Regions from separate parts of the Clostridium sp. SY8519 genome, predicted to be linked through region 2. Evidence: riboswitches for the same ligand, from Rfam matches in the RefSeq annotation. Region 2 holds a riboswitch; the other holds the start of a gene.
The links. Region 2 has a riboswitch for cobalamin ahead of CXIVA_RS04195 (sirohydrochlorin cobaltochelatase). Riboswitches for the same ligand answer to the same signal wherever they lie in the genome.
Positions count from the first base shown of each region.

Region 1: linked by a shared signal. The riboswitch ahead of cobT (nicotinate-nucleotide--dimethylbenzimidazole phosphoribosyltransferase) and the one ahead of CXIVA_RS04195 (sirohydrochlorin cobaltochelatase) in region 2 are both predicted to bind cobalamin.

Region 1 covers NC_015737.1:1,322,382-1,337,347, reverse strand. The annotation lists gene CXIVA_RS06325 (L-aspartate oxidase) at 1-1,277, opposite strand, end outside; gene nadA (quinolinate synthase NadA) at 1,602-2,420, shown strand; gene aroF (3-deoxy-7-phosphoheptulonate synthase) at 2,570-3,586, opposite strand; gene CXIVA_RS13390 (uroporphyrinogen decarboxylase family protein) at 3,742-4,743, opposite strand; gene CXIVA_RS06305 (sodium:solute symporter family protein) at 5,023-6,486, shown strand; gene CXIVA_RS14485 (hypothetical protein) at 6,501-6,632, shown strand; gene CXIVA_RS14105 (hypothetical protein) at 6,634-6,789, shown strand; gene CXIVA_RS06300 (LysR family transcriptional regulator) at 6,913-7,830, opposite strand; gene cobT (nicotinate-nucleotide--dimethylbenzimidazole phosphoribosyltransferase) at 7,937-8,992, opposite strand; cobalamin riboswitch at 9,346-9,531, opposite strand; gene CXIVA_RS06290 (DUF2284 domain-containing protein) at 9,649-10,179, opposite strand; gene CXIVA_RS06285 (ASKHA domain-containing protein) at 10,182-11,711, opposite strand; gene CXIVA_RS06280 (corrinoid protein) at 11,785-12,414, opposite strand; gene CXIVA_RS06275 (PocR ligand-binding domain-containing protein) at 12,825-14,072, shown strand; gene CXIVA_RS06270 (cobyric acid synthase) at 14,087-14,966, opposite strand, start outside.
Region 2 covers NC_015737.1:888,236-903,201, forward strand. The annotation lists gene CXIVA_RS04185 (hypothetical protein) at 1-701, opposite strand, end outside; gene CXIVA_RS04190 (hypothetical protein) at 865-1,770, opposite strand; gene CXIVA_RS04195 (sirohydrochlorin cobaltochelatase) at 1,846-3,498, opposite strand; cobalamin riboswitch at 3,787-4,008, opposite strand; gene CXIVA_RS04205 (FctA domain-containing protein) at 4,177-4,818, opposite strand; gene CXIVA_RS14085 (hypothetical protein) at 4,788-4,982, opposite strand; gene CXIVA_RS04215 (hypothetical protein) at 5,288-5,536, shown strand; gene CXIVA_RS04225 (hypothetical protein) at 5,848-6,759, shown strand; gene aspS (aspartate--tRNA ligase) at 6,974-8,791, opposite strand; gene hisS (histidine--tRNA ligase) at 8,805-10,055, opposite strand; gene hemZ (coproporphyrinogen dehydrogenase HemZ) at 10,046-11,578, opposite strand; gene CXIVA_RS04245 (MBL fold metallo-hydrolase) at 11,595-12,233, opposite strand; gene CXIVA_RS04250 (bifunctional (p)ppGpp synthetase/guanosine-3',5'-bis(diphosphate) 3'-pyrophosphohydrolase) at 12,298-14,637, opposite strand; gene CXIVA_RS04255 (peptidylprolyl isomerase) at 14,866-14,966, shown strand, end outside.

The sequences.
Region 1 (14,966 bases), 430 kb from region 2:
TCTGCGGCAAGTTTTTTCTCATCGGCATACTCTGCCAGATTTACCCGGGCAAAAAGCTTCTGATTCGTATTCCGGTGCCGGGGCTTTTCTGCGACATCCGCCGCTGCCCGGCCGGCAAAGACCAGGGACTCCAGCAGCGAATTGCTGGCCAGGCGGTTTTTCCCGTGCACGCCGTTGCAGGCAGTCTCTCCCACCGCATAGAGACGGTCCATGGTGGTTCTGCTTTCGTGATCCACGCGGATCCCGCCCATGAAATAATGCTGGGCCGGCACAACCGGAATGCATTCTCTGGCCGCGTCGTATCCCTGTTCTCTGCAGTGTTCCACGATATTCGGGAAATGTTCCTTCAGTTCACCGGCATCGATCTGTCCCAGATCTTCCCAGACATGGCTGGTGCCGTCTTTTTTCATCTGTCTGCGGATTGCTTCCGTCAGGATATCCCGGGGCAGAAGCTCATTGGCAAATCGGTGCATCTGCTTGTCATACAGCTTCGCGCCTTCCCCCCTGGCGGATTCCGAGATCAGAAAACTGCGGTCTTCTTCTTTTTCGGTGTAAAACGTCGTGGGATGGATCTGTACATAATTGATATTTTTCAGCGCAATATGATGGCGCAGGGCAATGGCCAGGGCGTCTCCGGTCAGATGGCGGAAATTGGTGGAATACCGGTACAGGCCGCCGATTCCTCCTGTGGCCAGCACTGTATAGCTGCTGGCGATCAGCTTAAGGGACCCGTCTGCCATACGGACCACCGCGCCATAGCAGGTGTTGTCCTTTTCCACAATGTCCACAAGGGTCGTGTATTCATACATCTCCACATTCGGCAGCTTTTTTACCTGCTCCAGCAAATGGCTGGTGATCTCCTTGCCGGTAATATCCTTGTGATACAGGATCCGCTTCGCGGAGTGGCATCCCTCCCGGGTAAAGTCCAGATTTCCCTCCGCGTCTCTGGCAAATTCCGCGCCATAGCCGATGAGATCCCGGATCACCTTCTGAGAAGAACGAAGCATAATGTCCACGGACTTCCGGTCGTTTTCATAATGTCCGGCCTTCAGGGTGTCCTCAAAATAGCTGTCGTAGTCCGCGTCGTCCCGCAGCATGCAGATGCCTCCCTGGGCCAGGAAGGAGTCGCTGCTCTCAAAATCGGACTTGGTAATCAGGATAATCTTTCGGTCCCGTGGCGCCTGAAGGGCGAAATAGAGCGCCGAACAGCCGCTGCCGGCAATCAGAATATCTGCTGTTGTCCTGTTGTTCTGAAAATATTGTTCTGTCTGTGTCATGATCTTCTCTCCGTACCCGGCCGTCAGACGGCGGTGCGGGCATCTCTGCGGGGCTGGTCCGTACCGGCGGACCGCCTTTTTCCTTGATATTGACGGTTATTATACCATTATGTTTCACATATGACAAGACACCTGTTAATACTTATTGTTTGCATATGTCTTGACACATGACGGGCTGTTTTTTATAATGGGGAAAACTTTACAAAACAAGCAAGAGGATATGACAATGACAACAAGAGAATTACAGGATCAGATCCTGGAACTGAAGAAAAAAATGATGTATGTATCCTGGCTCACGCCTATCAGAGCCACGATATCTGGGAAGTGGCGGACTACGTAGGCGATTCCTACGGCCTCAGCCTGCAGGCCGGCAAGGCGGATCAGCAGACGGTGCTTATGTGCGGGGTCCGTTTTATGGCGGAAACCGTAAAGATTCTGTCTCCGCAGAAAAAAGTGCTGCTGGCCAATCCCATGGCCGGATGTCCTATGGCGCAGCAGTATGACCGTGAGGCGGCCCTTCGTCTGAAAGAAGAAAATCCGGGTTATACCCTGGTGGCCTATATCAATACCACCGCTTCTTTAAAAACCGTAACTGACGTCATCGTTACGTCCTCATCCGCGGTGAAAATCCTGAAAAATATGCCGGAAAAAGATATCCTCTTCCTTCCGGACTGCAATCTGGGCGGCTGGGTTGCGGAACAGCTGCCGGAGAAAAATATCAAACTGGTCAAAGGCGGCTGCCCCACCCATATGCGGATGCGCGCCGCAGATGTAAAGGCCGCCAAGGCGGCCCATCCGGAAGCCCTTGTGCTGGCCCATCCGGAATGCTTAAAAGAAGTGCTGGAACAGGCGGACTATATCGGCAGCACGACAGGCATCATGAACTATGCCAAAAACAGCGGCGCCCGGGAATTTATCATCGGCACCGAAAGCAGCATCGTCCAGCATCTGCAGTTTGACTGCCCGGACAAGCAGTTCTATCTGCTGTCCCGGGAATGTGTCTGCCACAATATGAAGATGACCACCCTGATGGATGTCTATCAGGCAGTGGCCGGCGCCGCCGGCGAGGAGATCCTTCTGGATGCGGATACCATCCGGGAATCCCGCCGCTGCATCGACCGGATGATCGAGCTGGGCGGCTGATCGGCGCCCGGTGTTTCTTCAATTTTTCTCTCCGGGAGACACTTCCGGATGAGATACTTCCAAAAGAAATACTTCCGGATGAAATGTTTCCGGACGAGATACTTCCGAAGGAGATTCTTCCGGTGCCGGGAGCGGCCGCAGCCTGCGGCCTATCCCAGCACCTTTCCTTCAAAGGCAATTCTGCGCTTCAGATCCTGCATCAGCACATCAAACTGATCACAGTCCAGGGACTGGGCCCCGTCGCACAGCGCGTGGGCCGGATCGTTGTGCACTTCAATCAGCAGCCCGTCTGCCCCTGCCGCGATGGCCGCCCGGGCCATCACCGGCACCAGATCCCGCCGGCCTGTGCCGTGACTGGGATCTACGATTACCGGCAGATGGGTCTTTTTCTTTAATACGGGGATAGCCGACAGATCCAGGGTGTTGCGGGTCTCTGTCTCAAAGGTGCGGATTCCCCGTTCGCAGAGAATCACCCGCTCGTTGCCGCCGGCAAGGATATATTCTGCTGCCAGAAGCAGCTCCTCAATGGTGCTGGACAGCCCCCGTTTCAGCAAAATGGTATGATCCGTATGGCCCAGCTCCATCAGAAGCTTGAAATTCTGCATATTGCGGGCGCCGATCTGCACCACATCCACCTGGTCGAAATCCTGCAGATCCGAGATCTCCATCAGCTCCGTCACAATCGGCAGCTGGCAGCCGGATCCGGCCTTTTTCAGCAGTTTCAGCCCATCTACGCCCATTCCCTGGAAGGAATACGGTGAAGAACGGGGCTTAAAGGCGCCGCCCCGCAGCATGGTGGCGCCGGCCGCTTTGACCCGGGCCGCAATCGTCTGCATCTGTTCCTCGCTCTCGATGGAACAGGGGCCCGCGATCACGGCAAAGTGCCCCTCGCCCACTACCTGATTCCCCACCGGAATCAGGCTGTCCTCCGGATGGGTGGCCCGGCTGGCCCGTTTGTAAGGTTCGGTCACCCGCCGGCCATATTCCACACATTCGCTGGTTTCCACCACCGCGTCCAGGTCTACGGAGGCCGTATTGCCGATCAGGCATACGCTGGTCCGTTCGGTTCCCGGACGGATAAAAGGCTCAAACCCTTTTTCTTTAAACTCCCGCGCAAAGGCTTCCACTGCCTGCCGGGACGCATCTTTTTTCATGACAAATATCATTGCTTCTGTTTCCTCCCTTTTGCCGATACACTTGGAATTACCCAGTATTTTACTATGTTCCCCGGAAAATGTAAAACTTCAAGAAAAATAAAACCCGCGGCACCGGGGAGCCTTCCATTCGCTCCCCGGTACCGCGGGTAATCTGCTGCAGTCTCTTACTGCCGGCAGTTTTCCGGATCTTTGTATACGGTTTTTCCGCATTTTAAGATTTCGTCAATCATCACTTCCGTCGTCCATCCGCCAAAGGGAAGGAACATGGGGAAATAACAGTAGCCTTTCGCGTTTTTGTAGAATTCTTCCCGGACCTGGCTGCGGACATCGTCTTCCGTCAGTCCGTGGCCGCTCAGATTCTCTGCCACATATTTCTGATAATCCGGCGTTACATGCATGCCGAGCCGATAGCCGGTGGCTTCCTTCAGCTTCGGAATGTCATTAATCTCCATGCCCTGCCATGCGTCAATGCCGATTTCCGGGAATTCCGGAACCACGCGCTCGATTTTTCCGCAGGAATGCATGTCAAACAGCACACCCAGCTCATGGCAGCGGTCCACTGCCCGTTTGATCTGCGGTTTGATCAGACGCCGCCAGAGATCCGGATCAAAGAACATATCTTTCTGGGTGCCCCAGTCATCGTGGAACATCAGGATGTCCGGCTTGTAGTACTCGATGACTTTCTCCATCAGGCGGATCTTCCAGTCCATAAACGCGTCAAAGAAGGCCGCCACTTCCTCTTCGTCGGTAATCAGCGCGCAGAGGGCATTTTCAAATCCCATCAGCATATGCAGCCGTTCAAAGGGGCCGTTGACAAACATGATTTCAAAGGCTTTGTTTTCCCGGTCAATCTCGCTGATATGGTCGATTTCCTCTACTTTGCTCCAGTCCCAGGCATCCAGGTCCGGGAACTGCACCACTTCCCGCCAGTCACAGATGTCTTCCAGCACAGGATCCTCCGTATGATCCGGCGCAATGGCATCCACGCCGGGTTCATATTTCCATTTTACGCCAAACCAGTCGGTTCCCCCTTTCGTATGGTCCGGACGCTCTTTGTACGCTTCCGGATTGAATAATACGAAGAGTCCTTCATCGGTAGGCAGTTCATCCACCGGTTCATTTCTGAAAAAGGCCAGTGCCCGTTCTTTTGGTGTCATTTCTTTCATGTGACTCACTCCGTTTCTTGTTCACTTATTTTTCGCGGGATATGCGGTTTTAAATCTCTCTAAGCTGATTATATCGGCTTTTTTCCTGTCTGTGAATAAAGACTTGCGATACCCGTATGCAGATTTGTTATTTGGCATATGCCTTTTTTCTGTCATACAATAATTCTAAAGATTTTATAAAGTTGTTCGAACCACAGAAAAAAATCATGTTTTCAGACACTTGTCCAACGGAAGCTGAATCTTCTGGTTCAGCGGGCAAAACAGAAGGGAGCTGTTTTTATGAAAGCTGGTATTCTTGTTGCGGTGCTTCTCTATGAAGTGATCTCCATCGTAGGGATCGGCGCCGCCGTAGCACGTCACAACAAAAAGCACGGAGCCGGAGAAGGTGGTTTTGCCTTTGCCGGCGGCGGACTGCCCGCCTCTCTGGTGGGTATCACCCTGGCGCTGACTCTCCTGGGATCCGCCCACAACTGGGGCACCTGTCAGAACGCTGCGGGCATGGGTGTAATCGCTGCCTGGTTCGGCATCGCCTGCGCAGTGATGATGGTAGTCATTACGCAGATCACCGGACCCTGGATGCGCAGAACCGGAGCAAAAACAGCAGGTGAATTTCTCGGCAAGATCTTCGGTTTTACTTCCGGCCACTTAATTTCCTGCATGAACGCAGCCATCATTATCGGCATGTGCTGCCTGGAGCTTGAAACCATCGCTGTCACTTTTCAGCTGATGACCGGCTGGTCCTTCACCGTCTGTGCCATTATTGGAGGCATTATCGCCGTACTTTACGTACTCCTGGCCGGTATGAAAGAGATCGCCTGGCTGAACTTAATCAACGCCATTTTAATGTATGTAGCCTTAATCGTCGTGTTTATCGCCCTGTGCTTCCGTCTGCCCGGCGGGTGGGATGCCGTGGAGTCCACCATGAAGGCTTCCCCGGACACCTCCTGGATGACCAGCCTCTTTGGCAATCCGGCCCTGATCGTCGGTTTCGCGATTCCTACCGCTCTGGGCGCCTCTCTGTTCCACGGTGTGGCACAGACCGGATACCAGCCGGTAGCTACCGCCCGAAACAATAAAGAAGTCAAAAAATCCCTCTGGTTTGCGGGTCCTATCAACGGATGCTTCTGTGTGCTGCCCGCGCTGATCGGTGTCGCTGCCTTCTCCATCGCAGCCTTCCGTTCCGCAGGCGATATGATGATGACACCGGCCATGCTGGCCGCACTGCTGCCGAAACCGGTACTGGCGCTTCTGCTGGCTGGCTTCCTGGGCGTGGACCTGTCTTCCTTTGCAGTAATGTCCCTGGCGCCTGCCACCATTATTTCCCATGACATCTATACCCTGAAAAATCCAAAGGCTACCGAAGCGCAGAAAACCCGTCTGACCCGCATCATTATTGTGATCATCGGTGTGGTATCGGTGCTGATCTGCAACTTCCAGCCTGCAGTGGTCAATATGGTAAACTGGAGTTTCGCTTTTGGTATTCCGGTATTCGTCATGACCATCATCGGTCTGTGGTGGAAACGCTCGCAGAAAGCCTCCATCATTACCTTCATCATCACCTGGATTGTAGTGTGCATCTGGTCTACCTTCGGCCTGCAGGATCATCTGGGATGGGCGAACTTCCACGTATCCTACATGTCCCTGATTTTCTCAGTGATTGTCGGGATTATCTCCACGGCAGCCTGTGAAGGCAGACCCGGACTGTTTGTCAAAGCAAAAAACGCCGGCCCTGCAGCCGATTAAAGGAGGTATGTCTTATGCATATGTGTATTACAGCAATTATAGAAGTGGTCGTTCTGGTATTTGCCATTACCGCCGTGGGATTTGCTATCGGCAAATTAAACAAATTCGGAGACTCCGATGCCATTATCAGAGAGGAGGAGCGCTGATATGTCTACCACACAGATCTGGATGCTGTGCATTATTCTTGCCATGGTATTCTTTATGATTCTTACCTTTTCCTTCCATAAAGCCGGCCAAAAGGCCGCGGAAAAAGAAACAGCAGAAGGCTCCGGAAACGATACACAGAACCCTTCCGGAACCTGACCGTCTCCGGCTGAAACCATGTCGGAAATAACAGTACTGCATTGCAGCTTACAAAGCCCCCGGCGTCAGCAAAAACTGCCAAACGCCGGGGGCTTCCCTGTCTGTATCCCAAACTGAATGTTTTTATTCCTCAATTCCGTGGATCTCCTCATCCTCCAGTCCCAGAACTTCGTTCATCTTCTGAAGAAAGACCGCGATTAAGGGATTGTAATTGTGCTGGTTCCAGCACAGAACCAGGGACGGATCCCAGTTGCTGTCCATTTCATAAAATTTCACTTCCCGGTTGTTTTTCAGTTCGCAGCGGGAATCCAGAATCGTTACGCCGATTCCTGCCTCGATCCAGAGGATCTGCTCCTCCAGGGAAGTGGCATAAACGGCCTGGGGCACAAACCCATGCCTCTTGCACAGATCAAAAATCAGTCCGGAAGACTCCGGATTGTCCTCCGGGGAAATCATGACGAATTTCTCATCTTTCAGATCCTCCAGAACCAGATCTTCCCGGGCTGCCAGCGGATGATAGCGGCTGAGCACAATATGGTCTCTGGAATGATCCACATACTGATAGACGATGCTTTTTTTCCGTTCGATTTCAAACTGCAGCGTAAATACCAGGTCCAGGTCCCCGGCATACAGCCCGTCCAGAAGCGAAGAAAATGACCCCTGGGTAAACCAAAGATCCACATTCGGATGATTTTTCTGAAAATCATGATAGATCAGGGGCATAAAATCCGCGATATTCGTCTGTGAAAGCACACCGATTTTCAGCCGGCCGCTGAGTCCGGCCTGAATCTTTTCCGCCCGGGCCACCTGACCGGTATAGGACTCATAGATTGACGAAAATCCCTCAAACAGTGATATTCCCGCCGGAGTCAGATGAATTCCGCTTCCGGTGCGGACAAAAAGCTGGATATTCAGCTCTTCCTCCATATTACGGATATGGCGGCTCAGCGCCGGCTGGGTAATAAACAGCTGTTCCGCCGCTTTTGTAAAACTGAGGCACTTCGCCACAGCGATAAAATATTTGATCTGTGCAATCGTCATGTCTGCTGTCCCTGTCTGCCCGAGGGTTCCTCCTTTACCTGTGTTCACTCATTACAAATATTGTACCATTGGAGAAATTTTCAGGTCATACCAGATATGCATAGGGTTATTCCAGTTCTTCATACGCTTCCACACGAATCTGCTCAAAGGTGCTCATTGTATGATACACTGCCGCCGACAGATCCAGCAGCGGGAACAGGGCCACCGCGCCGGTTCCCTCTCCCAGATGCATCCGGCCGTGGATCATGGGATCCCGGCCCAGAGCCTCCATTACCATCCGGGTCGCCGGCTCTTCCGACAGATGGGAGACCAGTATGGCATCCGCGCAGGCCGGCGCCAGGCGGATGGCACAGAGTGCCGCCACGGCAGAAATGAACCCGTCTGCCACCACCGGGATTCCCCAGGCCGCGCCTCCCAGACAGACGCCGGTAAGTCCGGCGATATCAAAACCGCCCACCTTCGCCAGCACATCCACCGGATCCCGGGGATCGGGACTGTTTTTCCGAATCCCCTGGCGGATGGCGGCCACTTTGCGGCGCAGTCCTTCTGTGGTCAGGCCGGCGCCTCTGCCGGTCACCTGCTCCGGGTCCACATCCAGAAGCACGCTGGTCACCGCGCTGCTGGTGGTGGTGTTGCCGATGCCCATCTCGCCGGTGGCCAGAATCTCATAGCCCTGTTCCTTCAGTTCCCTTACTTTGGCAATGCCCACTTCGATGGCAGCCACGGCCTCTTCCCGGCTCATGGCCGGTCCTTTGGTGAAATTGGCTGTTCCATAGGCAATCTTATGTTTTTCCACACGGGGCGTATCCACGGCCATGCCGATATCAATGGGGAAAATATCCGTTCCGCTCTCCCGGCACATAATTGCCGCGCAGGAGTTCGCGTCCAGAAAATTTTCCGCCACGATGGCGGTTACTTCCTGTCCGGTCTGGGTGACGCCTTCCTCCACGACGCCGTTATCGGCACACATGATCACCAGCCCCTTTTTCCGGATGCTTATCCGCGGATCCCTCTGAATCCCCGCGATCTGCACCAGCAGATCCTCCATTTTCCCCAGGCTGTGCAGCGGCTTGGCTATGCCGTCCCAGCGGCTCTGGCATTCCCGGGCTGCCGCCCGGTCCGCGGGCCGGATCGCCCGGATGGTTTCTTCCAGCTGTCCCATACGATCTTCTCCTTAAAAAAACAGACCGGTGTGTGGACGCACACCGGTCAGCATGAGGGTTGTCAGGTGAAACCGCATCTGTATGTTATGGACAAAGTAACAGCGATTTCGCGCAACATAAGTAAATGCAGCGGCTGTAACGGCTGATCCTTCCGCCGGGGTGGACAGCCCCGCCGGACGTTCTGTCTGCCGCAGCCCTGTGCTCCGGAGTCTGCTCCGGTTCCCATCAGCTGCCGCGGGCAAGAAAAAAGCCCTTACCGCATAATACTACGAGTAAAGGCGTACGTGCTTCCGCATCTGTCATACACAGCCAATTACTCGTGGCTTCGAATCACGGGATAAACCCTCTGTGATCCGTCGTGTCTGCCTCAGGCAGGTCTCCTGACTCGCAGATCTGCGCTCCGCCTCCTTCCCGGTCTCCCAGTGGCTCCGGCTTCGCTCCCTGCTTACAGTGACGAGTTCGTACAGGATTCGCACCTGTTTCCCTTTTCACCGGTCTATGCGCTGCATATCCCGGCACCTGAGTGATATTCACTTCTTTTCCAGTATAGCTGAATTCCCCCGAAAAGTCCAGGGATTCCCGAACTTTTCGAAGGAGGGTATTCGGATGTATCCGAAAAGTATCCGACACTTATTTTTTGTATGCCTGCCGCAGCTTAAAAAAGCACACAGCTGGTATAGGTGATCGTCCCCGGCCCGTAATAATAGGGCGTATCCGCCGATTCACAGACTTCTGACACCACCAGCCCATAGGCTTCCATGGAAGTGATCATCCGGTCCGGAAAACGGCAGGGCGCATCCGGATAGGTACAGGTCTTGCAGATGCAGCAGGCGCCGGAAGACATCGGCAGATATCGCTCCTCCGCATCCAGTGCCTCCACGAAGGCCGCCAGCCGGGATTTCTGCTCTTCCTCGGTGCCCATCATGGTCTCCACGTCAAAGTCATCTTCCATGGCGCCGGTGGACTGCAGCAGAATGCCCCAGTCGTATCCCGATGCCTTTGCCCGGCTCTCCTCCAGGGTGCCGCAGGCCGGCGGGCAGCTCCAGCAGTTATCATATTTGTGACATTTGTCCGCGGCACACATGTCTCTGACTTCCTGTAAAAATCTCAGATCCGATGCCTGAAAAAATCCCCAGTGGGAAAATCCGCATTTTTCCGCGAGTTCCGCTGCCTGTTCTTTCGTCATCCTTACTCCTCCTCCCGGCATTCCGGGTCAAAAAACATATATTCCATATACAGATCGCCGAAATACGGGCTTTCGCTCAGCGCCACTTCCTTCGCTCCGGAAGCGGTCCGGGCAAAGCGCTCCCGCAGACTGTCATCCTCTGCCAGCATGACGGCGCCGGCCAGGGAACTGTTGCCCACCGCCGTGGTCCGATCCAGCAGCTCCTTCGGCAGCATGCCGATGCCGGCCGCTTTCCGCAGATTGATCTTCTGGCCGAATCCCCCGGCCAGATACAGTCTGCCGATCCGGTCATAGCTGATATCCCAGGTTCTGACCAGCGTCTCAATGCCCGCGCGGATGGCGGATTTGGCCAGCTGCACTTCCCGGATATCCTTCGCCGTCAGCACAATTCCTTCCGCCAGGGGAAATCCCTGTTCTTCATACGCGTCATCCAGGAGTCCCGTTTCGTCCACGATTTCCTCTTTCAGAAGCTCGTATACCGTCTCCAGGACTCCGGTTCCGCACAGTCCCACCGGCGGCCGGTCTCCAATGGTCCGGATGGAAGTTTTTCCATCCCGGATCTCCACTGCGCTGACAGCTCCCGGGATCCCGGCTACGCCGCACTGGATGTTTCCGCCCTCAAAAGCCGGGCCGGCGGCCGTGGAAGCCACCAGGATCTGATCCCGGTTGCCGATGGCCATTTCCCCGTTGGTGCCCAGATCTACCAGTATACAGATTTCCTCGCTCTGATCCATGCCGCAGGCCACAATTCCGCTGACAATATCCGCGCCCACATAGGTACTGATGCCCGGCATAATCAGAAGGTTTCCCTCCTGATGCAGGGAAATATCCACCGGCGTATAGGGCGCCACCCCCAGCGTGTCACAGGGCAGCCCCAGAAGCAGGTGCTCCATGGTCGTGTTGCCTGCCACCACCAGTTCCAGGGTGTCCGGGTCTTCGCCCAGCTGCCGGACCAGCTGCTGAAGGTCCGTCCGGATAGTTTTCTGCAGTTCTTCGCTTTTCCCGTCTGTAGACGCCTTGATCCGTGAGATCACGTCCGCGCCGTAGCTGCGCTGGTGATTGACGGATGTCCGGGTATCCAGGACCCTTCCATTGGTGCAGTCCACCAGCGACATGGCGATGGTGGTGGTACCGATATCCACCGCTCCTTTTTTCGCAATTTCCGCGCAGTTCTGCCCTGCTCCGGCACTGGTCCCTGCCGTCTGTCCCGCCTGCGGATCCGCCGGTTTCTGTTCGGTCCCATGGAAGTCAGCGGCAGCAATGATCTCATCTTCGGACTGATCCAGAAGAATTTCATACGTTCCCGTCACATAGCTTTCACAGGCCAGGCGCCAGCCTTCTGCCAGCTGCTCCGGTGTCAGCGCCTTTTCTTCCTGTTCTGTAACAGCCGGCGGTTCTGACAGGAAACGGATCCGGCATTTGCCGCAGGCTCCCCGCCCGCCGCAGTCCGCCGGAAGAAAGATTTCCTGCTGCTGCAGCTGCTCCAGTATGGATTTTTCCATGCCTTCCGATCGGGATCTCAGTCTTCTCATTTCGTTGTCTTCTCTTTCCGTTGAAAAAAGAGTCCTCACAAAACAATGCGAGGACTCTGCAAAAATCTGATTCTTATACGTATTCCAGTGCCTTGTCTGCCGCGCTTGTAGCATCTTCTGTATATGCGTCCGCGCCGACACTGTCAGCAAATTCCTGGGTCACAGGAGCTCCGCCTACCATGATCTTTAACTTGTCGCGCACACCCATCTCTTCTGCTGTCTTCACCACTTCGCCCAGCATCGGCATGGTGGTGGTCAGAAGGGCGGAACATGCCACGATGTGGCTGTCATTGTCAATGGCTGTCTGGATAAATTTCTCTGCCGGCACATCTACGCCCAGATCAATAACTTCGAAGCCTTTACCCTCAAACATCATCTTTACCAGATTCTTTCCGATGTCATGAAGATCGCCTTTTACCGTTCCCAGAACGATCTTGCCTCTGGATGTGCTGTCTCCGTCTGCCAGATAGGGCTTTAAGGTCTCAGCGCCTGCGTTCATCGCGCGGGCAGCTACCAGTACCTGGGGTACGAAGATTTCGTTTGCCTTGAATTTACGGCCGATGATGTCCATGCCGGCCAGCAGTCCGCCGCTTAAGATTTCGCTTGCGGGAATGCCTTCATCCAGTGCCTGCTGACATAATTTAACTACGTCTTTTCTTTTTCCCTTCTGAAGCATTTCAGAAATTTCGTCTAAAACTGCCATGATACTTTCCTCCTGATCTTATCCTCATGCGTTTGTTCCTCAGACTGTGTCCTCAGTCTGACCGGTTTCCGGTGCTGTATCAGGCCGCACCCTGCCTTTCGTGACACAGAAGCGTGCTGTCCGGACACGCCCTGCTTATGCCTGCAAGTATAGCAAATACCCAGTTCTTTCCTTTGTATTTTTTTTGCAGTATTTGGATTTTTTTCAGTCCTTCCATTTTGTACCCCTGTACAATTCTTCTGGAATTTCTCTGGTTTCTGTATTCCGATTTGTTATTTTGCCATTCCATTTAGTAATTGTATTAGATTTTTAAGAATGATATACTAATTACAAATTTGTTACCCGCTGTTTTTTTCAGTGTTTTCCGTATTTTTTTACAGGAAAACTGCTATTTTGAAGGAATTTGTTCCATGGAATCTTTTATCTTCAAATATCTGTCAAAAAAAGACATTACTGCCATGCTCACTGCATTCAACGCATGCACGGGACTGCATACCCAGCTGATCGATGACCGGGGCAAAATTATCGTATCCGTAGGTGAAAATGCCGCCTTCTGCAAGGAATTTATCCGCCATCTGCCCGCCCAGGAAAACTGCGAAACCGAACACGCCAACGCCAGCCGCCAGGCCATGGACCTGGGAGAAAGCTATCTGTTCTGCTGCCATGCGGGACTGTATCACATCGTCTTTCCCATCATCAGCAAAGATACCATGTTCGGCTCGGTCGTCACCGGCCCTTTTCTGATGGAGGAACCGGACGCCTCCCTCATCATCGATGTGGAGCGCAGATATCATCTCAGCACCGAGACCCTCCTGAACCTTTCCGAAGATTCCTACCAGCTGAAAGTCATCAGCCCGGACCTGGCGAACCAGTACAGCAAACTGCTCTACTATCTGATGAACAACTTAAACCAGGGCAGCCGGGAAGTCCTGCTGTCCAAACAGGGCAAACTGCTCCAGCAGTCCAGAATCAGCGAATCCATCCAGATGTACAAAAACAGCGGCTTCCGCAACGAAAACCTCTACCCGCTGGATCAGGAGAACCTGCTGATCTCAAAGATCAAGACCGGCGACCTGGAGGAAGCGCGCAAGATTCTCAATGAGCTGCTGGGCGCCTTGATCCTCTATGAAAACCACGACCTGGAACGGCTGAAAATCCGCATTATCGAACTGTGCACCCTGCTTTCCCGGGCTGCCATTGACCGGGGCAGCGAGACTAATATGGTCCTGCACATGACCGACCGGCTGATTGCCTCCATCATCAATTCGGACGATATCTACGATATCTGCTATACCTTCCAGGATAATATGGAGATTTTCACCGAAAGCCTGTTTTATTCTTCCGACAAAAACAACAAGGTCATCAAACGGGCCGCGGAGTATATCACCAACCATTTTTCCGAGCCGGTTACCCTGACGGATGTGGCGGAAAACATCCACTTAAACGCCTCCTACCTGTCCACCCTGTTTAAACAGGTCACGGGCTTTTCCTTCAAGGAATATCTGAACAATATCCGCATCGAAGAAGCGCAGCGCCTGCTGGCCAATACGGATTATCCCATTATGGAAATCGCCATCGCCTGCGGATTCAGCGATCAGAGCTACTTTACAAAAGTGTTCAAGAAGCACACCGGGCTGACACCGAAGCAGTACCGCTGACTGGGCGGTTCCAGCTATCCCCTGATTCCCATCATCCGGTACACCGCATCCATATCCAGGGAATCGCGCACCGTGTCTGCCAGGATATCATACTGCTTCTGCACATAGGCGCTGTGGGACAGAGGGGTCAGATCCGCTATGGAAATCCCCTTCCGCTCTGCCAGATACTGGGCCAGACGCTCGGTAAGCTCGCCGGTGTCAAAAAGCCCGTGCAGATAGGTGCCGCACACGTTTCCGCGGATGCAGCCGTCCGGCTGACCGCTGGACAGCCGGCAGAACGGGCTGCCGTTTACCTCCGTCTCTCCCATGTGAATCTCATAGCCGTCCAGCCGCGCGCCGGCAAAGGGCGCTGCCTGCACCTCCGCCTGACAGCGGGTTCTTGTCTTCTGTTCCGAAAATACGGTGCGGATCGGCAGCAGCCCCATTCCCTTGAGCTGATCCAGGTCTCCCTCCGTATGATTCGGATTCTTCAGTTCTTCCCCCAGCATCTGGTAGCCCCCGCAGACGCCCAGCACCGGTGTCCCTGCCGCGTTTGCCTTCCGCACCAGCGCTTCCAGCCCGGACTCCCGGAGCCAGACCAGGTCGTCCATGGTGTTTTTGGTGCCCGGCAGGATGATCAGATCCGGCTGTCCCAGTTCTTCCGGCGTTTTCACATACCGCACCCCCAGGGCAGGATGGGATTCCAGCGGGGAAAAATCCGTAAAATTCGACAGACGGGGCAGACGGATCACAGCGATATCGATGACTTTTTCCGCCTTTTTCCGGTTCAGCCGCGGCGCCAGCGAGTCTTCATCATCCACATCCACATAGACATAGGGCACCACACCGACCACCGGAATATGCACCCGCTCCTCCAGCATCTGAAGCCCCGGCTCCAGAATCTCCCGGTCGCCT
Region 2 (14,966 bases):
TTAAAAATCGCGTATGCCCTGCCATTTTCCACTAAAACCGATGTGCAGCTGATCTTTGCCTTGCCGGTGGCGCCGCCAAATATAAAATCAGATGCCGCAAGGGAATATTTCCCGTCCGGCAGCGTGGTGCTGTTGTCAATGCGTGAAGTGCCCCGAACCGTTACCGCTCCTGCATTTTCATCCTGTCTGGAAGCCGGAGCCTTGGAGACAGTTTTCTTCTTTGCGGAAGAAGCGGCTTTCTTCTTTGCTTCCACCTCATCCTTCCCGTCAGTTTCACTGTTTTTCTTTTGGGATGATACTTTCCCGGAACCACTGTCTTTCTCCGCGGTTTCACTTTTCGACGCGCTGTTTTTCTGAGCCGCCTCTTTTTCAGACGAGGTACTGCTGGCAGAAGTTCCTTTCTCTGCCTTTTCCTTCCGCTGCTCCTGACTGCTGCCGGTTTCTGTCTTACTGTCTGCGGCGGCCGAACTGCCTGCCGTCTCTGCTTCTTTGGATGCACTGCCGGCTGTGGAATGGCCTGCCGTATGACTGCTTTCTGCCGCAGCTGTTTTCTCTGCGGGCTCTGCTGCTGATGCTGCGGCTTCCTGCTGTCCGGCTGCATGCTCGCCGCCGGCCGTATCCCCGGCAAAAGCTGTCATCGGAGTCCCTGCGACGGATGCTGCCAGCATAGCGGTCAGTACTTTTACTTTCCAGTTTTTCATACGTATCCCCTTTTCTCTCCTGTTTCGCTGTTTTCTGCTAAACGCACAACGCACATGCAGAACTGCAGCCGTGCCGCAGTTCTGCATGTACATCTGTGTAAGGTCACGTTATCCTCTGTCCGGTATCGGATCTGACGGTCTGGTATCCGCCGGTCTGATGGGGTTAGCGGGTTTTGGCGGATTTTGTTTTGGTGTATTTTGTGCTGTATGTCTTTTTGCCGATCTTCGTGTTGGCTTTCACTTTCACCTTTACCACATTTCTGGATTTTGCTTTCAGTGTCAGGCTGCCGCTTTTCACGGTTTTGTATTTCCACTTCTTTGCCTTGCCGACTTTGTAAGCAACGGTATAATTCTTGGCGCTTTTTACTTTTTTAAAGGTCACTTTTACCGCTTTTTTCTTACTTTTCACTTTCAGCCCGCTGACTTTTTTGGCCTTGAATGCGCGAATTGCCTTTTTCTCAGCCGCTTTCTTTGCTGCCGCTTTTTTTGCGGCTGCCTCAGCCTCTGTGGTCAGACCGGCGGAAGAGATTTTTACTGTCATATCATACCAAATCTGTTTTCCATGAAGTTTCCCTTCCTCCGTGACAAGCAGAGAATGCCCATTTCCATGATTTGCTTCCAGATTCCTTTTCGAGCACTTTGCAAAGGATAATTCGGTATCCAGCGAAGAAACCTTGAATGTATAGGTTGCATATCCGGCACTGTCCTCCACTTTTGGCGCCCAGGCGGATTCATCCGCTGCTGCTGCCTGCTCTGCAGTTCCCGGATACAGGTATGCATATCCACTGCTGTTCAGACGCAGTTTTACCGTATACTCATTCCCATTTTTCACAGTCACTTCACAGGTGTCATGATCAACATCCGCGACTGAGATCATCTGTGTATTACTAATCTGAATGCCTGTCCGATACACCCCGTCCACATATTTTACCGGAGCTGCTGCTGTATGCACACTCCCGGCACTCCGGGCGGACGCGGACGCGCTGCCTGCCGCCAGAGCCGGTGTTGCCGCTGTAGCTGCAACCAAGGCAGCTGTCATAAGTACTGTCATTATTTTTTTCTTTTTCATCTGATTCGTCCTTTCCTCAATGGGCTGTTGTTCTATCTTTCTCCCACCGGTGCATGCAGCATTCTTTACGCGCAATTACCGTGTTTTTGCCGATTTCGACTTCGCATATTTGGTGCTGTATTTCTTTCCGCCGATTTTCGTGTTTGCCTTTACGGTTACTTTTACTTTTTTCCTGGATTTTGCTTTCAGCGTCAGCTTCGTGCTCTTGATGGTTTTATATTTCCATTTCTTTGCTTTGCCGACTTTATAAGCAACCGTATAACTCTTGGCGCCCTTCACTTTTTTAAAGGTTACTTTTACCGCTTTTTTCTTTCCCTTTACTTTCAGACCGCCGACTTTTCTGGCCTTGAACGCACGGGCTGCCTTCTTTTCCGCTGCTTTTTTCTTTGCTGCGGCTGCTTTCTTTGCTGCGGCTGCCTTCTTTGCCTCTTCCGCTTTCTTTGCTGCGGCTGCTTTTTCGATGGCGTCTTTCACGTGTGACACATAGATCTGCTGAACTTCCGAAATTTCTCCCAGTCCGTTGATCTGCGGCATCACGGCAAATCCTTTATTTATAAATCCGGTCTTCCAGGAATCCTCATCATCCCCAGCCATATCATTATTGGCATGGTCGCCGGCTACCACCATCAGCGGGCGAAGCACCACATTTTTATACTTCTTGTCGTCCTGTACTTTTTTGATTGTGTTTTCCAGAGACGTGGATTCCGGCTCTCCTTCTACCGTTCCTACAAACACGTTTTTGTATCCCAGGGAATCATATACCTGCTGCATTACTGTGTAAGTGGCTTTCGCCTCGTGGCTGGTGCCGTGCCCCATAAAGACAAAGGCCGTATCTTTTGCATCGCTGACAGACTGAAAACCTGCCGACTTTGCCGCTGCAGAAGCTATATTCTGTGCCACTGCCTTTCGGTCCGCGTCTGTATTCAGCAGCGGTTTGGCAATCGTCACTGTCATGGATCCTTTATTGTCCTTCACGTCATTCACCAGAAGATCATACTCGGTACCGCTCATCAGAGTCGTCGGCTGAATAATCACTTCTTTTACCCCGGCTTTCTTTGCCTGCTCCAGGGACTCCCGAATCGTATTGATGTGTTCCTCATCTCTTGCCAGGATGTGGTTGATAATTACCTGAGAAGTAAATGCCCGTCTGACATCATACTTCGGATACGCTTTGGTGATGGCCTTCTCAATTCCGCCGATGGTCTTGATCCGGCTGTCCGTATAGCTGGTGCCGAAACTTGCTACAATGATCTCCTTGTCCTTGGTCGGCGCTGTATTTAACGGGTTGTCTTTCGACGCGTCCCCGGTGCTTACAAAGTAATCTGCTCCGCCTGCGCCCGGATATTCATAACCTTCCGGTATCTCCGGTACAGCAGCTTTTTCTTCTTCGGAAAGCTGATTGTAGGCATATTTGGCCAATTTAGCCATTTTCTCTGTAATGACCTGCTGGGCCTTCTGTTCCGCCGGTGTTTTTTTCGGATGAATATAGATCTCCCCGATCAAGCCGGCTACCAGCATCGGGCAGTTGTTCTCATTAATATATTTTTTTCCGTCCTGCTCCGTCATAGCCGCAATCTTTCCGGTAATTTTCTTCACATTCGCCGCTGTAATCTCTGTCTTCTGCTCCTTATCGATTACGGGTTGCCCCGCTGCCATCGCCGGCACCCCAAAAGATGTAGCCATCACCGATGCTGCCAGAATTACAGTAAGCGCTTTTTTGAACTTCATGATCTCTCCTCCATTTTCCCTGATGCAATACCTGCAGTTATCCATCAAAACCAACCCCCGGCCGGTCTGGTATCCGTCCCTAACCCCCGGCTGACACGAAACCTGCGCAGACAGGCTCCGCCGCTGGACGGCCCAAGTCCGCCTGATCCTATGTTATAAAAGAGCTTCAGCAAAGGCTCTTATAACATAAAAACACCCTCCTTCCGGCTGGAATTCAGGTGTGCAGAAAACGTCTGCCGATCAGACACCGCTGACGGCAAACTTATGGCACACTTTTCCGAAAATACGCCATGTTCTTTTCCATCCAGCAGGTTTCCTGGCTTACAGATCTCTGCGCACCTGACCCTTCTCAAAGAAACAAGCCACAGACATGTCATGTGACAGACTTCCTTCAATGGGATCCCTCAGGTGTGCTCCCTGTTTACAGTGGTCGGACCGTCCGGGATTCTCACCCGGTTCCCTATTATCCGCCGCCCTTAGAGCAGCGGCACTGGTCGGACATTAAGTTTTGATTCGTATAATAAAATATTATCATCTGCACCATGCAGAGTCAACAAATGCGGCGGCTTTTTCTTCCGCTTTCGTATGCCGATTCTGCATAGTGCGATTCCTATATCTTTATCTGTTTCTTTTTTCCTGCTGTATCAAACAGAGCAGCATAGAACTCATTTTCACTTCTCAGCTTCTTTTCTTAATAATACCTGCTCCCAGCAGCGCCGCAGCCAGAATCAAGGCGATCCTGCCCAGCATCCATGCTCTGGTTCCGGGTCCGCCGGCTTCCGGCAGCACATAAGCCGTTGTATTGTAAAAGGTCATTGCTCCATCCAGCTTTTTCCAGCTGCTGTCATAATAAGTAATCGTACTTTGCAGGTCAGAGGAAATCTCAATTTTCACATAATAGACGGATTTGTCATATGCAATATGCTCTTCTTTTCCCTGCTGCTCCGTCAGTTTATAATAATAGGTTCCCGGCGACAGTTTCGGAATGGCAAAGGAAATTTTTCCGTCTGCGTCATTTTTTGCAGATACCGCCGACGCTCCGCTCAGCATATCGCCGTTCCGATCCACCGGAACCGCCTGGAAGGTAAATGCTCCGTCTGTCAGCGTACCGCCCAGCAGGACCTTCCTGGCGCGAATTTCGGCGGCTGTCGTTTCTGTCAGCGTATTGGTCAGCGTATAATGCGCCTCCGAAACCGTGATGTCCCTGGCATCCTGATGTGTGGTCACCGAATGCAGCGCGTAAGCCGCAATCTTTGTTCCCCCAGAAGTATCGGAACCGAAGTTTTCCATCAGATACCGGTTGTATCCGTCGGTTTCCATTCCAGGGCATTGCATCCGTCTTTCTGTGCTTTTCCGCTGTCACACTTTGTCCGGACGGCTCCGACGAAGCCGCGGCATCTGCCGACGGCACAGCAACCGCCAGTACCAGAAGAAGCATGGCGCAGCAGATGCTCAGCATTCCGGCGGCCTTCCCTTTCTGCCATAACCGGAAGTGTTTTCCCCTGTTTCTTCGTATGTGATTCACTTCATCATCCCCTTTTGGATCCTGCACACTTTGCCATTTTTATCATAATATAACATAGAATCAAACTTTTTTGAATTAGTCAAACAAAAAGTATGCTACTTCTTATTGTCATTACTTTTTGTTTTCAACCGCAAACAATTCCATGTTAGACATTTCCGGACATCCGCCTATAATAGAGTCAACAAAAAGAAATTCACAAATACAGGTTTCATCTTATTTGTTATTTCCTGAAAATAAACAATTTCAGAGAAAGGGGTTTTTACTATGAAAAACACAAGAACACAAGGTATCGTTGAATTAATTCTCGCTGCAGTCGCAGCACTGTTTCCGCTGATCTTCCGTTTCAGCTTTGATCTGACACTGGCAAATCCGGGCTTTAATGTACTGGTAGCTGTCTGCCTCCTGATCGCAGCCGTACTGGCCAGGGTCGCTGTCGACACACTGACCGGAACTTTCCACAGACCGACACCGGAGCATCAGCATCACCTGTCCGGACGCAGCAGTCTCGCGTAAGCGCGGAACCGATGCAGCAGGCAAACGGAACGCCGATGCCGGATCCACGGATCCGCGCAAAGGATTTCCCATTTCGGAAGAAAGGGCACAGCCGGGTATCTCCTCGGCTGTGCCCTTTCTTTTTCTCGTTCCTGTTTTTTCTGAATGTTATCGAGAAAATGCATCATACGCAAACAAAAGATATGCATTTTCGCAGATGACAAACAACTATTTTTTTATATAATAATTGTATAAATATACTCCTTTGTACACAAAACGAATGGAACACGCACCGGTACTTGTCGTTTTTCAAAGTAAAGGCGGTGGTAAAAATGAAGAAAAAGAACCTGTTTGCCGTCACGCTCTGTCTGATTCTCACGGCAGCCTGCTGCATCCCGGCGTTTGCCGCGGAAACCCGGCAGGAAAAAACCTGTTTTACCATGTCAAAGGAAGATCGGGAAGGGATCCTGTCCGCTGAAAAAGCTATTTTATCGGATGCCAATGCCATATTGGAAGCGGAAGACGCTTCCGCCAGCCCGGTGAAGAAACTGAGCCTGGATGAATTTGTAAAAGTATACACAAATACGGACGTTTTTTCCCTGAAGGATGATTCCGCAGGCAGTCTGCAGCAGCTGCTGAAAGCTTCTGACGCTGAGAATCATTATATTTATGAAGTGATCTTACATTCCGGGAAAACCAGCCTGGAAGTATGTCTGGAGAAGGGAAAGCCACTGACAGACAGCGAGAAAGAAAACCTGACAGACAAGGAAATCAAAGACTTTCAGCATAAAATCGGCACCTGGTACTGCACTTCTGTAACGGTCCATCCGGATCCTGTGATCACCGAAACCGTGAAACAGGCCGCTGATTCCGTAAACGGCGATCTGATTGCTGTCGATTCCCTCCCGGGGCTGCACGGCGCCCTCGCAGTCTCTGTGGAACACGGGAAAGCCACGAAGCTTTTTCCATTATCCGGAACGCTGGTATCCTATGATGCAATCAAGGATGCTGTTGATCAAAAGCTGATCACAAAGACAAACACCGGTTACAGCTACAGCAAAATCAAGACTCTTGCGAACGCCGACTACCGGAATGTGTCTTCGGAACAGTCCGGCGGCGGGACAGATGCTGCTTCCGGCAGATCCGCTTTTCTCCCGGGAATAACTGCCGGTATCCTGTGCGCGGCAGGCGTTATCGTCGTACTGGTACTCTGGAAAACGAGGAAACAGAAGGGCGCACGGTAAAAAGCTTCCGGAAATTCTCCGGAAAACGGAAGATCCGTCATTCAAACAGGAAAAAGAAAAGGAGCCCTTCCTCTGTGGATGGCTCCTTTCCGGGGATCTGGGGCAGAAACAGATCCCTTTTTTCTATTACAAATCTTTTTTTCTGTACAGATCCCACTTTTGCTGTTACAGATCGATGCATACAGATCTCTGCAGGCTCTTTCTTCGCAGCGAATCAGTTTTCTTCCGGCTTTGTCTCTGCCGGATCCACATCCGGGCAGATTTCCAGCCCCAGCTCCTGCAGCTGTTTTTCATCGACTACATTCGGCGCTTCACACATCAGATCAGACGCGTCTTTTACCTTCGGGAACGCGATGACATCCCGGATGGAATCCGCGTGTACCATATGCATCACCATACGGTCCAGTCCGTAGGCCAAACCTGCATGGGGCGGCACTCCGTACCGGAAGGCGTTTAACAGGAAGCCGAACTGCTCCCATGCCCGCTCTTTGGTGAATCCCAGCACCTCAAACATTTTCTCCTGGATATCATTCTGATGGATACGCACGCTTCCGCCGCCCAGTTCGGTTCCGTTTAATACGATATCATAGGCCACGGCCCGCACGCTGCCCGGATCGGTATCTACTTTCGGCCAGTCTTCTTCCATCGGCATGGTAAACGGATGGTGCATTGCCAGGTAGCGGTTCTCCTCATCAGACCACTCCAGCAGCGGGAATTCCGTCACCCAGAGGAAATGGTACTGATCCGGATCCATCAGACCCAGTTCTTCCCCCATCTTCAGGCGCAGCGCTCCAAGCACTTCCCATACAATCTTATTCCGGTCCGCGGCAAACAGCAGAAGATCGCCGGCCTGTCCCTTCATAGCCTGAATCAGCTGCTGCATTTCCTCTTCTGTCATGAATTTGGAGAAAGAGGATTTCACGCTGCCGTCGGACTTCAGCTGAATGTAAGCCAGTCCTTTGGCGCCGTAGCCTTTGGCAAATTCCACCAGCTTGTCGATCTGCTTGCGTCCCAGATCGCCCTTGCCGGGCACCGCGATGCCGCGTACGCTGCCGCCGGCCTCCAGCGCGCCGGTGAACACGCCGAATCCGCAGCCCCGTACCACGTCGGAGACATCGGTCAGTTCCATGCCAAAACGGGTATCCGGCTTGTCGGAACCGTAGCGGTCCATAGCCTCCTGCCAGGTCATCCGCGGGAACGGAATCGGAACCTCTACGCCGATGGCCTCTTTGAAGACATACTGCAGCAGACGTTCGTTCACATCCATGACGTCTTCTTCATTGACAAAGGAAAGCTCCATATCCACCTGGGTAAATTCCGGCTGCCGGTCTGCCCGCAGATCCTCGTCCCGGAAGCACTTGGTGATCTGCAGATACCGGTCATACCCGGAGCACATCAGCAGCTGCTTAAACAGCTGGGGAGACTGGGGCAGCGCATAGAAATTGCCCGGATGCACACGGCTCGGCACCAGGTAGTCCCGGGCGCCTTCCGGTGTGGACTTGGTCAGCATGGGAGTCTCAATCTCCAGGAAGCCTTCCTGCATCATAAACTGGCGGATCAGAAAGGTCACCTTGCTGCGCAGCATCAGATTCCTCTGGATATCCGGCCGGCGCAGATCCAGGTAACGGTATTTTAAGCGCAGTTCATCCTTGGTCTGGAGATTCTCTTCAATCGGAAACGGCGGTGTCTCTGACTCCGACAGGATGCGCAGGGTCTTTGCGATCACTTCGATTCCGCCGGTTTTCAGATTTTCATTCACTGCGGCGGAACGCTTCTGCACCTGGCCTTCCACCGCGATTACAAACTCATTGCGCAGGGTATAGGCTTTCTGAAAGCCCTCTGCGCCTACGCTGTTTTCATCAAATACAATCTGCAGAAGCCCGGAACGGTCTCTCAGATCCACAAAAATCAAAGCGCCGAGATTTCTCCGTTTCTGCACCCAGCCCATCACGGTGACTGTTTCGCCGATATTGGCTTCGGATACTTCTGTACATCTATGGGATCTGTGCAATCCCCGCATGGATTCTGCCATGGTCATCCTCCTGTCAGTCATTGAAAAATTCTACGATTTCCTGATAGCCCTGCTCGTTCAGCTGCTGTTTCTGGAATTTTTTATTTTTATTCATATGCACCATCAGCACCTGATTGCCGGCCGCCCGCTCCTTCTGTGCCTGGGCGATGACCTCTGTCAGACGCTCCGCCGGATAATTTTTCTCAATCAGATAAGCCTTTTTCGTCCCCTGTGACGGCACCTGGAAATCATTCTCCAGAAGCAGCATGATAATCCGCTCAAATCCGATGGAAAATCCGCAGGCCGGCACATCATGCCCGGTGAAATTGCCTACCATCCGGTCATAACGTCCGCCGCCGCCGCAGCTGCCGCCGAACTGGGGAATCGCGATTTCAAAGATGGTACCGGTGTAGTAAGACATGCCCCGCACCAGGGTCGGATCAAATACCATCCGGAACTCTGCCTGTCTGGCGGTCTCCACACTGGAAATAATCTCTTCCAGGCTCTGTACCACTTCCGCTTCCAGATAGTCTCCCAGGGCATCCTTCAGATACTGCAGTCCGTTGTCCGCCGCCTCAATGCCGCCAAACAGCTGTACATAGCGCGCGATGGCCGCCGGATCATAACCGGCCTGCTCCAGTTCCCGGGATACGCCCTCCAAGCCGATCTTGTCCATCTTGTCCAGAATAATGAATACGGTGTCGTAATCTTCCTCGGCAAATCCGCTGTATGCCGCCATGGCTTTCAGGATCCGGCGTTCGTTAATCCGGATCTCAAAATCCCGGAATCCGATGCGGCCCAGGGTGGTGGTGGTGGCCAGGATCAGCTCGATTTCCGCCAGATTGGTGGGTTCTCCCAGAATATCGATATCGCACTGCATGAACTGACGGTAACGGCCTCTCTGGGGACGGTCCGCTCTCCACACGTTGCCCATCTGCAGCGCTTTGAAGGGAGAGGGCAGGTCATTGGCATGGTTGGCATAATATCTGCACAGCGGAACGGTAAGGTCATAGCGCATACCGCAGTCTACCAGATCCATCTCTTCCTTTGCCTCCGCGAGTTTCAGCTTTTCTCCCCGTTTCAGCACTTTGAAGATCAGTTTTTCATTTTCTCCGCCCTGCTTGCTGTTCAGATTGGCGATATTTTCCATACAGGGGGTCTCAATCTGTGTAAACCCAAATGACTGATAGGTCTCCGTTATGATATGCATGACATAATTACGGATCTCCATCTCCTTCGGCATGATATCTTTCATGCCGGTTACCGGCTTTTTCTTTAATGCCATCCCAGTTCCTCCATTTTCCTGCGCTTTCGTTCTATCATCTCATCGATTCGTTCGAGATAATTGGTAATATCCTTTACATTTTCCACCCGTTCAATCCGGGCGGACGCACCGGTCTGCCGCCGGACTTGCGCTGTATTCGGCAATACAAACTTCGTGCTGGCGCCGGCACCAAGTGCCATTATAGTCTGTTTTTCTTCCATTATCAAGATATTGTACAGGCCCTCGCAGCCCCTGCGGGCGTAGCCGACGTTTTCAAAATTTCCCGCCATATTTTTCTGGCGGTACAGATAGTAGGGCTCCAGCCCCATCTCCCGGCAGGCATCCGCTGTCAGCCGGATGGTCTCCCAGGTATTGTCGCTGCGGAATCCCCGGTAGTCTTCTTCCTGTATCCGCAGTCTGGCCGCCCGCTTGATGGCCAGCGAGTGAACCGTCAGGTTGTCCGGCTTCATGGCTTTCATTTCTTCCATCGTCGCCCGCACATCGTCAATGGTTTCTCCCGGAAGTCCCACGATAAGGTCCATATTGATATCATCAAAGCCCATCTCCCGCGCCAGGGCAAATGCCTCCCGGGTCTGCTGCACCGTGTGCCGTCTGCCGATAAGGTCCAGGGTCTCCTGTTTCATGGTCTGGGGATTGATGCTGATTCTTGTCACCGAATGCTGTTTCAGTACGGCGAGTTTTTCCCGGGTAATGCTGTCCGGTCTGCCGCCTTCCACACAGAATTCCCGGACATGGCTCAGATCAAAGGTCTGCTCGATCTTCGTCAGCAGCCGGTCTGACTGCTCCGGGGTCAGTGTGGTAGGTGTGCCGCCGCCGATGTATATCGTGTCTAAGTGATGTCCGGTCACTGCCTGTGCCGTAAAGTCCATCTCCTTCTCCAGACAGTCCAGATAGCGGTCCACCTGATCTGCCCACCTGGTCAGCGGGTAGGATGTGAAGGAACAGTACGCGCATGTGGTCGGGCAGAAGGGAATCCCGATGTACAAACTGTATCCGTTGGCATAATCCATGTCCGCCAGCAGCTCCTCTTCTTTCCGGGCCACTTCTATGGCCAGGCCGATCTTTTCCTCGGAAGCAAAATATTTTTCCTTCATGTATGACCGGATCCGGGCTTCGCTTCTTCCTTCTTCCATCATCTGAAGGGGGATCTTTGTCGGGCGAATTCCCGTCAGCGTTCCCCAGGGCAGCGTCCGTCCGGAATAGGCACAGAGCAGTTCATAAAGCTTTTGTTTCAGCCGGTTTTTGGTTTCCTTTCGGTCCGAGAAGTTCACCGCTGTGCTTCCGGACAGCTCGGTTTCCTCCCCGGAAGCACCTGCGTGAAACGCAAAACGGATGCTTCCAGGAAATTCCTGAGAAGCATCTTCGTCGGCATGCTCATATGTAACTGTCATACGGAAGGACACCGGGTCTGTTTTCCGGCAGTCCCGGTCTGAGACATACACATCTTCCCCGGGATAAAATGCCTTCACCAGGGAATGTATGTCATATTCGAAATTCGGTTCATTCAGCTTAACTGTAATCATATCTGTTCCTTTGCGGCTATCCGAGATACGGATTGTACTGTCTCTCATAGCCAATGGTGGTGCGCCGTTCGTGGCCCGGCAGCACTTCTGTATCTCCCGGCAGTTCCAGCAGTTTTTCCTTGACGCTTCTTACCAGGCTGCTCATGCTGCCCCCCGGAAAATCCGTCCGTCCGATGGATCCGCAGAACAGGGAATCCCCGCTGGCCAGTACCTTATTGCCTTCAAAATAATAGCAGCAGCCTCCCGGCGTATGCCCCGGCGTCAGCAGCACACGGATGGTAAACCCGGCCAGTTCCAGCACCTGTCCATCCCTGACGTAAATATCCGCGGAAAACTTCCGGGGATGTCTGCTCCAGAGTCCCGTCAGATTCATCTGCGGATCTTCCAGGGTCTGTTTTTCTGCTTCATGGGCATAGACCGGGATCTGGAATTCCTCCTTGATCGCCTGTACCGCGCCCACATGGTCAAAGTGCCCGTGGGTCAGAAGCACTGCTACCGGCGTCAGCTTCTCCGAACGGATCCGGTCAATCAGAAGATCCGCCTGGGCGCCCGGATCCACAATCAGGGTCTCCATGGTCTTTTCGTTCACGATAAAGTAGCAGTTGGTCATTACCTCGCCTACTGTATATTCCATCACGCGCAGATTGCCTGCCATACATCTGTCCTCATCTTTCTGTATCTCTGTCCGGGCGAATCCTTCGCCGCTGTTTTCCTGCGTATCACCCGCCGGTGGAGCGTTTGATATCAAATACGCTGTCTACCTGGCGGATCTTTTCAATCAGTGCCGACAGCTCATCTTTTCCCTTGGTCCGGAAGGAAATATCGATGGTGGCAACACCTTTTTTGCTGGTACGGGAGCTGATGGTCGCAATATCGATCTCCCGCTCGGTAAATATCTTGGAAATGTCTACCAGAAGTCCCATCCGGTTGTGTCCGTATACGGTAATTTCCACCAGATAGCGTCCCTCGGAATTCTGCTCTTCCTCTGAGCCTCTGGCCCATTCCGCCTCAATGAGCCGGTCCCGGTCCCAGCTGGGCATTTTAATAATATTAATGCAGTCGGTCCGATGGATCGATACACCTCTTCCTCTGGTAACAAATCCCACGATTTCATCTCCGGGCACCGGACTGCAGCACTTGGAAAAGTGCACCGCCACATCCGACAGGCCTTTGATGATGATTCCGCTCTGGTTTTTCTTCTGGTTCTGTTTGTCCCGTTCGGTGACCCGGGCCGCTTCTTTGCTGTCTCCGGAATGGGCTTCCAGCACAGAGTCGTCGGTCTGCACACGGGCCCGGGCTACTTTGCGCTCCTCCTCCATCAGCCGGTTCACAATCTGCGCCTCGGTCAGTCCACCGTGCCCCACGGCTGCCAGCACGGAATTCCAGTCTTTGAATCCGTATTTTTTCTGAACTTTTTCCTGGTACGCGTTTTTGTTCAGAATGGCTGTGCTGTATCCCTTGCCTTTGCAGTAGATATTCAGCAGTTCCTTGCCCCGTATGATATTCTCTTCTTTGAACTCGTTGCGGAACCACTGGTTGATCTTGTTCTTGGCCTGCGTGCTTTTGACGATATTCAGCCAGTCCCGGCTGGGGCCTCTGGAATTCTGGGAAGTCAGGATCTCGATCCGGTCCCCGTTGCGGATTTCGTAATCGATGGTCACTAACTTGCCGTTGACCTTGGCGCCGATCATCTTGTTGCCGACAGCGGTGTGGATGCTGTAGGCAAAATCAATCGGTGTGGAGCCCTTGGGAAGGCTCTTGACATCCCCGTTGGGCGTAAAGCAGAAGACAGAATCCGAAAAAAGATCCAGGTCACTTTTCAGCAGACTCATAAATTCGTGATTGTCTGACATATCCTGCTGCCACTCCAGGATCTGACGCAGCCAGGACAGTTTTTCCTCTTCGCCGCTGATTCCGCCGCCGTTGTTGGCTTCTTTGTATTTCCAGTGGGCGGCAATACCGTATTCGCAGGTACGGTGCATTTCCTCCGTACGGATCTGGATCTCAAAGGGCTGGCCGTTGGGGCCCATCAGTGTCGTATGCAGCGACTGATACATGTTGGGCTTCGGCATGGCGATGTAATCCTTGAAGCGCCCCGGCACCGGCGTGTAATGCTCGTGGATCACACCCAGCGCCGCGTAGCAGTCTTTGACATCCTTGACAATAATCCGGATCGCGAACAGATCATAAATCTGGTCCAGTGTTTTGTCCTGATTGACCATCTTTTTGTAAATGCTGAAGAAATGCTTGGCGCGTCCGTAGACGGTTGCTTCGATATCCGCTGCCGCAATGGTGGATTTTACCTGTTTTACCAACGCGTCCACATAGGCGTCCCGTTCTTTTTTACGCAGGGCGATCTTTTCCACCAGATCATAATAGGCTTCCGGTTCCAGATATTTCAGAGAAAGGTCTTCCAGTTCCACTTTAATGGAGGAAATACCGAGACGCTGCGCGATGGGCGCATAGATTTCCATCGTTTCCCGGGCTTTTTCCTTCTGTTTCTCCGGTTTCATGAACTGGAGGGTCCGCATGTTGTGCAGGCGGTCCGCCAGCTTGATGATAATGACACGGATGTCCTTTGCCATGGCCAGAAACATCTTTCTGAGATTCTCTGCCTGTACCTCAATCTTGTCCGCGTCATAGGACAGCTGGTTTAACTTGGTGACGCCGTCTACCAGCAATGCCACTTCATCATTAAAATCCTCTGCCAGCTCCTCCAGCGTCATGCCTGTGTCTTCTGCCACATCGTGAAGCAGTCCGGCGACAATCGTCTCCTTATCCATCTCCAGATCTGCCAGAATGATGGCAACACAAAGCGGGTGAATGATATACTCTTCACCTGATTTCCTCACCTGCCCTTTATGAGCGTTGGCGGCAATGTGATATGCCTTTTCAACAAGGGATATATCCGTGGACGGGTGGTAGCGCCGAATGCTACGGATCAGTTCCTCATGCAGTTCTTCCGGACTGACAAAATCCTTTGTGGAGCGGATTTTGTCAGATTCCAGTGTGTCCGCAGACACCAGTTCTTCCAATTCTTTAAATTCTTTCTCTCTCATCAGCCTCACCTGCTTATTCATCCAACAATTATACATAGTAATCCATGGATTTTCAATCAGGCTGCAAAAAAAAGACAAGTTTTCTCCACATCTCGGCGGGCACCGGCCGAACCGCCGGGAAACAGGCAGGGCGCGGCACTTCCTCCGCCCCTTTCAATCTTGAATTTCACGCCGGTTTTCGCTAGAATAGGGACTGTACCAATTCATAGAAAGAACGAGGTAATTACTATGGCTCAGAATCCAATTGTAACCATCGAAATGGAGAACGGCGATATAATCAAAGCAGAACTTTATCCTGACATTGCTCCAAACACAGTCAACAACTTCAT